Regions from separate parts of the Brevibacillus sp. RS1.1 genome, predicted to be linked through region 1. Evidence: a T-box and tRNA genes for the amino acid it is inferred to sense, from the RefSeq annotation. Region 1 holds a T-box; the other holds one or more tRNA genes.
What was found. A T-box is a leader RNA that pairs with one kind of tRNA and senses whether it is charged. The one in region 1 lies ahead of serS (serine--tRNA ligase), so its partner is inferred to be a tRNA-Ser.
Positions count from the first base shown of each region.

Region 2: it has a tRNA-Ser gene. The T-box ahead of serS (serine--tRNA ligase) is inferred to sense a tRNA for this amino acid. The anticodon was not compared.

Region 1 covers NZ_JABSVA010000011.1:134,159-140,268, reverse strand. Annotated here, with positions in the region: gene guaB (IMP dehydrogenase) at 1-918, shown strand, start outside; gene HP570_RS25370 (D-alanyl-D-alanine carboxypeptidase family protein) at 1,105-2,421, shown strand; gene pdxS (pyridoxal 5'-phosphate synthase lyase subunit PdxS) at 2,528-3,412, shown strand; gene pdxT (pyridoxal 5'-phosphate synthase glutaminase subunit PdxT) at 3,423-3,998, shown strand; T-box leader at 4,127-4,352, shown strand; gene serS (serine--tRNA ligase) at 4,406-5,686, shown strand; gene HP570_RS29720 (hypothetical protein) at 5,879-6,046, shown strand; gene aceB (malate synthase A) at 6,107-6,110, shown strand, end outside.
Region 2 covers NZ_JABSVA010000001.1:937,820-943,929, forward strand. Annotated here, with positions in the region: gene pdxK (pyridoxine/pyridoxal/pyridoxamine kinase) at 1-20, shown strand, start outside; gene rarD (EamA family transporter RarD) at 92-1,000, opposite strand; gene HP570_RS04365 (EamA family transporter) at 1,287-2,195, shown strand; gene HP570_RS04370 (glyoxalase superfamily protein) at 2,561-2,926, shown strand; tRNA gene HP570_RS04375 (tRNA-His) at 3,012-3,087, opposite strand; tRNA gene HP570_RS04380 (tRNA-Leu) at 3,105-3,191, opposite strand; tRNA gene HP570_RS04385 (tRNA-Val) at 3,201-3,276, opposite strand; tRNA gene HP570_RS04390 (tRNA-Glu) at 3,310-3,383, opposite strand; tRNA gene HP570_RS04395 (tRNA-Ser) at 3,392-3,484, opposite strand; gene thiM (hydroxyethylthiazole kinase) at 4,376-5,185, opposite strand; gene HP570_RS04410 (hypothetical protein) at 5,151-5,693, opposite strand; gene HP570_RS04415 (RtcB family protein) at 5,974-6,110, opposite strand, start outside.

The DNA of each region.
Region 1 (6,110 bases):
GAAAAGCTCCCATTGGTGGATGAGAATAACACCCTGCGTGGACTCATTACGATTAAAGATATTGAAAAAGCAATCCAATACCCAAATGCAGCAAAAGATAACCAAGGCCGCTTGCTGTGTGGTGCTGCTGTTGGGGTATCTGCAGACACGTTTGAGCGTGCAGCAGCACTTGTACAAGCTGGCGTGGACGTTTTAGTCATCGATACGGCTCATGGGCATTCCAAAGGCGTAATTGAAACGGTAAAAGCAGTTCGCAAAGAATACCCAACGCTCACCATCGTCGCAGGAAACGTTGCAACTGGAGAAGCCACTCGTGATCTGATCGAAGCTGGCGCATCTGTAGTGAAGGTTGGTATCGGTCCTGGTTCCATTTGTACAACTCGTGTTGTAGCGGGTATCGGGGTTCCGCAAATTACAGCGATCCACGATTGTGCACAGGTAGCGCGAGAGTACAATATTCCAATTATTGCCGACGGCGGCATTAAATACTCCGGTGATTTGCCAAAAGCAATTGGTGCAGGTGCTTCAGTGATCATGATCGGAAGCCTGTTCGCTGGTACAGAAGAAAGCCCGGGCGAATTCGAGATTTTCCAAGGGCGTCGTTTCAAGGTATATCGCGGAATGGGATCGATTGGCGCGATGAAAGCAGGCAGTAAGGACCGTTACTTCCAAGAGAACGCACAAAAGCTCGTTCCGGAAGGGATCGAAGGCCGTGTTCCTTACAAAGGCCCGTTGGCGGATGTCACGTATCAGTTGATTGGTGGACTGCGTGCAGGTATGGGATACTGCGGAGCGAAGACCATCGAAGATTTGATTCAAAACTCCCAGTTCGTTCGCATTACCGGCGCTGGCTTGCGTGAGAGCCACCCACACGATGTACAAATTACAAAAGAATCACCTAACTACTCAATTTCCTAAGCGAAAAATGATACGGAAGACCTACGTCCCCTTTCTTTTATTAAGAGAGGGGATTTTTACTAGCTACTAACATGTGGAAATAGGAGGAATCTCGCTTCAAGCCACCCTGCAACCTATGGTACACTTACAATTGTGTGCTTGTTTCATGAAAAAAAAATCGACAGAAATAGGAGAGTGAGAGATTACATGAAGCGAAAGACATGGACAAAGCGATTGACAGGCCTGTTCCTTTCTGTCGCTGTTTTTGCTACAGCAATGGGAGGAATGGTTTCAAAGGTAGAAGCTGCCCCTGTAGCATCTCAAGCGAATTTACAACTGGAAGCGAAGTCTGCCATTCTTGTTGAGGCATCGACGGGAAAGGTTCTCTATAGTAAAGATCCTGATGTAGCACTTCCGCCTGCGAGTATGAGTAAAATGATGAGCGAATATCTGGTTCATGATGCCATCAAGCAAAAGAAAATGAAATGGGATGATGTCGTCCCTGTAAGTGAATATGCGTTTTATATCGCTAAAATTTCTGATTCGTCTGGTGTGTATTTGAATTTAGGCGAATCCTTTACGGTTAAACAATTGTACGAAGCGATGGCAATTGTATCGGCCAATGACGCTACTGTACTTTTGGCTGAGCATATCGCAGGCAGTGAGGCAGCCTTTGTTGAACTGATGAACAAGAAGGCAGCAGAGCTTGGTATGAAAAATACTTCGTTCGTCACTTCTACTGGTTTGCCAGCCGATGAGTTAGGTCCATACTCTGTTCAGACCGATCAAAAAGAAAACCTGATGTCTGCTCGTGATTCAGCGATCCTTGCCCGTGCTCTGATTCACGATTTCCCGGATGCGTTGGAGACCTCCAAAAAACCAATCTTCACCTTCCGTACAGGTACACCAAATGAGTGGACTAAGAAAAACTATAACTGGATGCTGCCTAGTCTGATCAGTTACTACCCAGGTGTAGACGGATTAAAAACGGGGCACACAGATGCAGCAGGTTATTGTTTTACAGGTACGGCTGTTCGCGACAACATGCGTTTGATTAGCGTCGTGATGAAAGCAAGCACCGAGTCAAAGCGTTTTGCTGAGACGAGAAAACTGTTTGACTACGGTTTTGGCAATTTCAAACTCACAAAACAAATGGACAAGAATGTACCAGTCAAAGGATTTGAAACAGCTCCTGTGAAAAACGGTGTAGAGGTAACTGTACCAGTCGTTACAGGCAGTGAAGTAAATATGATCACCAAAACCGGTACGGAAGCAAAATACACGCCAACGGTTACCTTCCAGGAGCTAACCGCACCGATTCAGCAAGGACAAGTTGTCGGTAAGATCGTTTTGAAAGAAGAAGGTATGAAGGAATCGGATTACTTGCAGCCTGAAGACGCAGCAAAAGCAGGCGTGGATATCGTAGCAGGACAGGCAGTAGAGGAAGCGAGCTGGATTCGTCTGTTCTTCCGCAGCATTATAGAGTTTTTCAGCAATTTGTTTAGCAGTGGAACCGGAAATTAAATAACTATTGTTTTCCCCTACATCTATCGTTTACAATGACGGTAACAGGAACCATAACACCGCATAACAGTTTCGGTTCTGACTCATGATGTAGGGGGTATTTGTAATGGTACAAGTAGGAACGTCCCGCGTTAAAAGAGGTATGGCTGAAATGCAAAAAGGCGGCGTCATTATGGACGTCGTGAATGCTGAACAAGCGAAAATTGCAGAAGCAGCGGGTGCTGTTGCTGTAATGGCTTTAGAGCGTGTACCGTCTGACATTCGTGCAGCTGGTGGAGTTGCGCGTATGGCTGACCTTGGCATTGTAGAGGAAGTACTGAATGCTGTTTCGATCCCTGTTATGGCAAAAGCTCGTATCGGTCATTTTGTTGAAGCGCGTGTTCTCGAATCTCTGGGTGTAGATTATCTTGATGAGAGTGAAGTGCTCACTCCGGCAGATGACTTGTACCATATCAATAAAAAAGAGTTCACTGTACCGTTTGTATGTGGCGCCCGTGATCTGGGTGAAGCCCTCCGCCGTATTGGGGAAGGTGCATCCATGATCCGTACAAAAGGTGAGCCAGGTACCGGAAACATTGTAGAGGCTGTTCGTCACATGCGCACGATGATGTCCCAAATCCGCAAAGTGCAAGCCATGTCCTACGATGAACTGATGGCGGAAGCCAAAAACCTGGGTGCCCCATACGAACTGCTTGAAGAGGTACACAAAACAGGTAAGCTGCCAGTTGTAAACTTCGCAGCAGGTGGAGTAGCAACACCAGCAGATGCTGCCCTGATGATGCAACTCGGTTCCGATGGCGTGTTTGTTGGCTCTGGTATCTTTAAATCAGAGAATCCAGAGAAGTTTGCTCGCGCGATTGTGGAAGCGACCACCCACTACACAGATTACGAACTGATTGCTCGCGTATCCAAAGGCTTGGGGACGGCAATGCCAGGAATCGAAATCTCCAAAATTCGTGAAGCTGATCGCATGCAAGAGCGCGGCTGGTAAGGTGAGTAGCATGAAAATCGGCGTACTCGCTCTACAAGGAGCTGTAGCAGAACATCTGCGAATGCTAGAAGAGGTTGGTGCCACAGCTGTCCCGGTCAAAAGAGTAGAAGAACTGGATGACCTTGATGGACTGGTCATTCCTGGCGGAGAAAGCACCACGATTAGCAAGCTGATGCACAAGTACGGATTCATGGAGGCGGTTCAAGAGTTCGGTAAGGCGAATAAGCCGATCTTCGGAACTTGCGCAGGAGCGATTCTTCTGGCGAAACGGATTCAAGGACAAGACGATTACCATTTAGGCTTGATGGATATCAAAGTGGAGCGGAATGCTTTTGGTCGCCAAAAGGAGAGCTTTGAAGTCTTGATGCCTGTTGCCGATGTGGGGGCAGATTACCCGGCAGTGTTCATCCGGGCACCGTATATCATGGAAGTGGGAGAGAACGGTCAAGTCTTGGCTAAGCACGAAGATAAGATTGTTGTCGCCCGAAGCGGTCACTATTTGGCAGCAGCCTTTCACCCAGAATTGACCGAAGATACAAGACTGCACAAATACTTTCTCGACATGGTTAAGGAATACAGAAGCTAGTTGTCATACCGGAAGATCGGGCCCTTAAAAAGGCGCCGATCTTCTTTTTTCTGTAAAGATCGAGGTGGGGTGGTCTTTACATACGTATAGAACCTGTAGTACAGTTAACAATAATAGTATTCATGAATGAGAATGCGATGATGAGAACAAGTACTTCACAAGAGCCAGGCCTAGAGAGTCGGTGGTAGGTGCGAACCGATCCGGTTATGTGAGGGAATCCATCTCGGAGTGGCAAAGGAACAACAACTTTGTCCGGAACCGTCCCGTTATGACGGAAGAGTGGACATATGCATGAAGGATTACTGCATGTGTCAACGAGGGTGGCAACGCGGGTATACAACACTCGTCCCTTACCAGGGGACGGGTGTTTTTTGTTTTTTTTCAATACGATTCGGAGGGATTTACACATGTTGGACGTAAAAGTATTACGCCAGGATCTAGAAGAAGTAAAACGCCGTTTGGCTCACCGTAATGAAGATATTTCTGCGTTGGATCAATTCGTAGAAGTAGATGAAAAGCGTCGCGAAGTCATCCAAGAAGCAGAAGCGTTGAAAAATAAGCGTAATACGGTATCCGAACAAGTAGCGGTTATGAAACGCAATAAGGAAAATGCAGACCATCTGATCGCGGAAATGAAAGAAGTAAATGAGCGCATCAAGGCTTTGGATGAAGAGCTGCGCCAACTGGATGAACAGCTGGAGTTCATTTTGCTGAGCCTCCCGAACCTTCCGCATGAAAGCACGCCGATCGGTACGACAGAAGACGATAACGTGATTGCCTGGACATGGGGAGAGCCACGTGCGTTTGACTTCGAGATTAAGCCTCACTGGGAGCTGGCTAGTCAAGCAGGCATCCTCGATTTTGAAACCGCGGCAAAAGTAACAGGAAGCCGTTTTGTTTTCTATAAAGGCTTGGGTGCACGTCTGGAGCGCGCACTGATGAACTTCATGATGGATTTGCACTCGAACGAGCATGGCTATGAAGAAGTGATCCCACCGTTTATCGTCAACCGTACGAGCATGACGGGAACGGGTCAATTGCCTAAGTTTGAAGAGGATGCATTCAAAATCGAGGGACCAGATTACTTCCTGATTCCAACGGCAGAGGTGCCAGTCACCAATATGCATCGTGATGAAATCATGGATGGAGCGGATCTCCCTCGCTACTACACTGCTTTCAGCGCATGTTTCCGCTCGGAAGCGGGTTCTGCCGGTCGTGATACGCGTGGGTTGATTCGTCAGCATCAATTCAACAAAGTTGAGTTGGTGAAATTCGTGAAACCAGAAGAGTCTTATGACGAACTCGACAAGCTGGTGAAAAACGCTGAAAAGGTACTTCAACTGCTTGGACTACCATACCGTGTTCTTAGCATGTGCACAGGCGATCTTGGTTTTACGGCTGCGAAGAAATTCGACATCGAGGTTTGGATTCCGAGTGGCGACACATACCGTGAGATTTCGTCTTGCTCGAACTTTGAAGATTTCCAAGCGCGCCGTGCCAATATCCGTTTCCGTCGCGATACGAAATCGAAGCCAGAATTTGTGCATACATTGAATGGTTCTGGTTTGGCGATTGGACGTACAGTAGCAGCAATCTTGGAGAACTACCAAGAGGCAGACGGAGCAATCGTGATTCCAGAAGTTCTTCGTCCATACATGGGCGGAGTAGACAAGATCGCACCGAAGTAATAACCGAGAAATTTAAAAAGCAGCTCTTGATCCATAACGGGTCAAGGGCTGTTTTATATTGTGTACTAATACAGGCGAATTTTTTTAAAAAACGTGTTGCACTGTACTAATCTCTGTTATATAATAAAAACAAATTTTAAGAATATTGTTTTAATACAGAAATGGAGGAATGGAGAATGGACTGCTATCGGTGTGAAGGAAACGGAGAACAAAATTGCCCAAGATGTGGAGGCGTTGGTCGTGATGCCAACGGAGCGGCTTGCCACAAGTGCATGGGAGACGGGCATGTATGCTGCAGTCATTGTAGTGGCAGCGGGTATCAGGAGTAAGGACATTTTTTTTGTCACTACTGTTATATAATAAAAATAATTTTATCAATCTGTACCATAATAACTTTGAATTGAGGGAGGAGGGGCTGTTTTGA
Region 2 (6,110 bases), on a different contig from region 1:
ACGGCGAAGCGATTTGCTAATCACATCTTGGTAAGCAAAAACTCCTGACCAGCTCCGAGTCTTTCTCGGCGGGCCAGGAGTTTTCTTATGGTTACGCTTGTTTTTTGATAGCAACCTCGGGATTGATTGGGGCAGCTTTTCGTTTAATACGTACAGAAGACACTGTAAATACGATGAGCGCAGACCAGATGAATCCAAAGCTGATGAAATGTGTTTGAGTGAAAGGCTCACCGAACAAGAAAACAGCTGATAAAAGCGATATCGTAGGCGCCAAGTATTGAATGAAGCCCACAACGGAAAGTGGGAGTCTAGTCGCTGCTTGGGCGAACCAGTAGAGCGGCATGGCAGTAGCTACCCCCGCCAGTGTCAGCAACAAAAGTTGCCACCACGCTAAGGATGTCATCGTCTCTGTCCCATTAACCTGTAGCATCAACAAATAACCGAAAGCAATAGGGGCCACAAACAGCGTCTCCCACGCCAGTCCGACCATCGCCTCCAACCGGACGAGTTTTTTCGCCAAGCTGTAAAAAGCAAAGGTCAGAGCAAGTGATAAAGAGACCCATGGAATCTCACCGTACTGGAAGGTGATGAACAGGACTCCGAAAGCCGCGAGTATAAGCGCGAACCATTGCCCAGCATGCATTTTTTCTTTTAAGAAAAGGACTCCAAGCAGTACAGTGATGAGAGGATTCATATAGTAACCAAGACTCGTTTGCATAACATGATTGTTATTCACTGCCCAGATAAAAATAAGCCAGTTTGCGCTGATTAGCAGTGAACATATCGCTAATGCTCCGAACATTTTAAAACCAGTAACCGCTCCCCACATACTGCGCCAGCGTTTCGTTACCTGAATAATGATTGCGACAAAAATAACCGACCAGACGATTCGATGAGCGAGTATCTCCCATGCCCCCATTGCCTGAAACAGCTTCCAATAGAGCGGGAGTAACCCCCAAGCCAAATACGCCACAATTGCATAAATAATCCCCTGTCTCATCCTGCTCCTCCATGTGTTTCGCCTTCTCTTTCTCTATAGACGACTTTTAAACTTCTTCTCTATGAAGTAGTGTAACGGAAATACGAAAAAACAGCTATGTATTCTCACGTAAAAGAAGGTGTCCCCTACACTTTCATCCGTTACCATATTACCAATGTACGCAGCTATCTAATTACCTTAGTAGCATAGTAAAGTGCAGACAAAAATTTTATTGTACCACTTTTATACCTGTAGTACAATAGTCATTATTCTTCCGAGTTTAGTCATACGAAAGGAACTTTTACTTATGACATACTGGCGATCTATCTTTTTAGTTTTACTCGGTGCGTGCAGCTACGGTGTCCTCTCGATCTTCATGAAGCATGCTTTTCAACTCGGCTTTACGCCGTTTGAAATGAGTGGAAGCCAATTGATTTTTGGCGGATTGATCATGACGGTCATGGCCATCTTTTTCTCCAAGCAACGGTTTTCGTTCAAGTATTTGTTGCTTTTGGCACCAGCCAGCCTCATGATGGCCTCAACCAGTCTTTTTTACCATCAGGCTGTTAGCCGGGTTTCTGCTTCGCTCGCAATCGTTCTCCTCTTTCAGTTTACCTGGATCGGCGTTTTGCTGGAGGCGATTGTGGATCGCAAATGGCCGACCGCTGAAAAATGGGTGTCTCTGGCTATGCTTGGAGCAGGGACCGTTCTTGCAAGTGGACTTAGCGAAAGCGGAATTCAGAGTGTAGACATGGTCGGACTGATCTTCGGTCTGATGTCAGGCGCGACCTTTGCCTTGGTTATTTTCTTTAGCGGGCGAATTCTTCCAGGAATGGACCCCTACTTGCGAAGCGCGATTTCGATTAGTATGGCTGCCCTGATGCTCTCGATCGTTTATCCACCAACTTTCCTGGTAAATGGTCAGCTTCTGCAAGGTTTGCTGCCGCTTGGTCTTTTGGTTGCGATCTTCGGTTCGGTCATTCCCATCTTCTGTTTGGCTGTCGGTGTGCCACGGATCGGCAATGGACTGGCTACCATTTTAAGTGCAGTCGAGCTACCCACTGTCGTGCTCTTGTCGAGCTTCGTACTTCAAGAGACTGTCTCTCTCCCTCAATGGGGTGGCGTATTCATGATCCTTGCTGCCATCTGCGTACCGCAAGTAAAATGGCGGAAACTATTCTCCCCTTCTCACGCCCTCGAGCAGGAAAGAATGTAGCGCCGTTTCTTATAACCGCATACAAAAAGCGTGCAGACGAATTGGCTCTGCACGCTTTTTTGATGATGCTCCCTCTTTTTATGGAAGGAAGGTAGAATCTTTGACTCGAATTTATTTACAAAGACTGCCACTCTAGGGGGAAAGCCTGCTGATTGGGATACGCAGCCACCGAAACTCGCCGTGCTCTTCTCCCTATTACAAGAACAACCTCAGAAGATACAAGCCGCTTACAAGGATCGATTAGAAGCAGAGTTTCCCGCAACGGAATCTGACATGCATACGATTTCACAAGTGCTTGTCCGAACGATTTTTCACGAAGGGATGCACCTCGCCTCCCTCAATACAATCCGGAGGTGTCTAGGCAAATGAATCAGATTATCACGCCGATTTTTCGTATGTTTGATGTTGAGAAGGCAAGAGAGTTTTACGTGGATTTTCTAGGTTTTCAAATTGATTGGGAGCATCGTTACGAGGATCATTTTCCTTTATACATGCAAATTTCCTCTCCATCGTGCACACTTCATCTGTCTGAGCATCACGGGGATGCTTGTCCTGGCTCAGCGATTCGCGTACAGGTAGAGAACATTGAGCTTTTTCATCAGTCCCTGTTGCGCCAAGAGTACAAGTATGCTCGTCCTGGTTTAGAGGAGACGCCGTGGGGAACGCGTGAAGTGAGCGTGACCGATCCTTTTGGAAATCGCCTTCACTTTTATCAGCCAGATCACTCGTAAACAAATACAAAGAAAGCCCAGCCGGAGTTCCTTTACAGGAGCCACCGCTGGGCTATTTCATTTTTACATTTTGAACATAAATAGATGGGGCGATCGATGGGACTTGAACCCACGAGTGCCGGAGCCACAATCCGGTGCGTTAACCCCTTCGCCACGACCGCCATATATAGGGTTTGCTTGGTGCGGTCGAGAGGACTTGAACCTCCACGGTGTTGCCACCACTAGAACCTGAATCTAGCGCGTCTGCCAATTCCGCCACGACCGCATATAAAAATGGTGGAGGCTGACGGGATCGAACCGCCGACCCTCTGCTTGTAAGGCAGATGCTCTCCCAGCTGAGCTAAGCCTCCAAATCACCTACAAGATGTAGGGATTTTTCTAAGTGACCCGTAGGGGATTCGAACCCCTGTATGACAGCGTGAAAGGCTGCTGTGTTAAACCGCTTCACCAACGGGCCAAGTATGATGGCGGATGGAGTGGGATTTGAACCCACGAGACGGTTCGACACCGCCTACACGATTTCCAATCGTGCTCCTTCGGCCGCTCGGACATCCATCCATTGAGCCTGCAAGCGTTCGCTTCGGCAAGAATTAATCTATCATATTCACAACATGATATCAAGTGATATTTTGAAAGTTTTTCCCTTTGTCCATCTCCGAGCCATTCATGTCAGGCGATTATCTATCGAATCGAAACGAAAAAAGGGAGATTGCCTAAAGCAACTTCCCTTCTTGTTCAATATGATACAAGTAGTATTCCTTTACAAGACGGAGTGATGTTAGTTGTCAAAAAGAAAACACCGTTCAGTAGGCTTCCCCTGTTTGTACGGAAACTGGTGTGGGCCTGGATGCTCCGGGCCGGCTGCGCCAATTGATAATGTCGACAGATGCTGCAAGAGGCATGATGAATGCTATGTAAAGCACGGCTATTTCTCTTGTCACTGCGATCAGGAGCTCGTACGCTGCCTTCGAAATAAAGTAAACAACACAACGGAAAAAGGGAGAATGGCCGGAATCATCTCGAATTTTTTCTCTCGTACAGGGTGCTTTCCCAGCAATCCTCGCTAGCCTTTTCTGAATCGTTTTCCTTGTCAGTTTTCATCCAAAAAACGGTAACAACTTGGACATGATTCAGACATAATTACCTTGTTTTTCCTTGTATTTTTTTGGTACTCTATTGAATGTCCAAGGAGGGTACGCAGCGTGGAATTGCACATACGAACAGACGCCAGTGTGGCACTGACGTTAAAGAGAGAAATTATTTGTCATGGTATTTCCCGTTTTTATGTCCGTCCATACGATGATGATCACGTTGAATTTATATTCCTATCACTCTCAGAGCATCAGAAGAAGCTGCTGTCTTATTCACTACGAAATTACAGCTACTGTCTAACATATCTAGCTTAATCGTTCTACGGCCATTTTTCTCCCCTTTTTTAAAGGGGAATTTTTATTCCCTTTTTTCGATGTATCCAAAACGGCGAACATCGTCTGCGGTCAAGTTATGCAAGGCATTCAAAAATTCGATTTGGAAACTGCCTGGACCTACTCCTGCTGCTTTCTCGGCTGCCAGCTGAGCAGCAACACCGTAGCATACCAATGCCGCAGCTCCTGCGATCAGCTTGTCTTTTGCAATGGCTGCAAACGCTCCCATAACAGACGTTAACAAACAGCCTGTTCCGGTCACCTTCGTTAAGATTGGATGACCATTATGGATCGAGTAAGTCGTTTCTCCGTCCGAAATAACGTCAACCTTGCCCGTAATCGCAACGATTGTTCTTAGTTTTTTCGCTGCTGCTCTCGCTAGGTCCTCGACATCTCCGCCTGCTTCCTTCGCATCTACACCTTTAATCTCCCACCGCTCCCCGATAACGTTCGCAATCTCGGCAGCATTTCCTCTTATGAGGGCTATATCTAGTTCCTGGGCAAGACGTTGACTTGTCTCGGTTCGATACGATGTTGCTCCCGCCCCCACCGGATCAAACAAAACAGGCACTCCATGCTGATTCGCGGATTTTCCTGCGATTAACATCGCTTCGATCTCGTGCTCATTCAATGTCCCTATATTCAATACAAGAGCTCCGGCGATCTTTGCCATATCTGCCACCTCTTGTTTGGCGTACGCCATGACAGGGGATGCACCGAGAGCTAACAAGCCGTTCGCTGTAAAGTTTGTGACAACTACGTTCGTTATATTATGAACGAGTGGATTTTCCTCGCGCACTTTAATTAGTAATTGCCCGATTGTCTCCAGAATCATGATCGTTACCCCTTTCCTCCTGAACAGAGACTCGTGGAATCATCTTGTACACCTCGATGACTTCTCCTAATATAGAATGCTCTTGTATGACGCCAATGATGATATACGTGTGTTTTAAGATGGGTAATTCGCGCATATTCGCTACGATTTTCCACACCTTCCCATCATCATCCGTCACACTAGCACTGAACGAGACTCTTCCCGCCCCTTCTTTCAAGATATCCACGGCATCAAGCACTCCGCATATTTTCATCCGATCATCTGGATGCATGATCCGGTTTTCCTCGACCCATTTTAGCTTCATTTCTTCTACTTTTAGTGTTTTCCATCGATCAAGGAACTCCCAATCCTTGGAATGCGGAAATATATGCTTCGTTTGCTCAAGGAAGGTGTTGTACTCTCCGTGTAGCTGATCTACATAATCATCTACATCCTCAGAAATCACGCGAATCGAATTTTCTCCGCAAGTACGGATGTGGTGAGCCAGGTATTTGAAGGACTCGATCATATCAAAGTTTCCCCAGCCCCAGGCCTGTTCGCCGAAAACTCCCCCCCGGGTTCGGCATTTTAGGCAGGTGAAGTAATAGTATGTAGGCATATCTGTTCCCCTATCTCCCCTATTTTGTCTCTCTTTTGGTATCGGTTGAGGAAGCGATGCAATTTATGTTACATTCGAACCTATTTTTTGAAACTTTTCAGCAATTTGTTCACAATTTAATTCCTGTATTTTAGTGTAAGTTAAATCACAAAAGGTGGCTCCCCCAAAATTTTCAGGAAGCCACTCTTCATTATACTCCTTTTATGGCAATAAGAGGGTTACATTTTGCTACGACAGTGGCAAGATTTGCTCCCACAACGGAATCAATGATTTGATCCACATCTTTATAGGCTTGCGGGCATTCATCAAGGATGGAAGCGAGCGAAC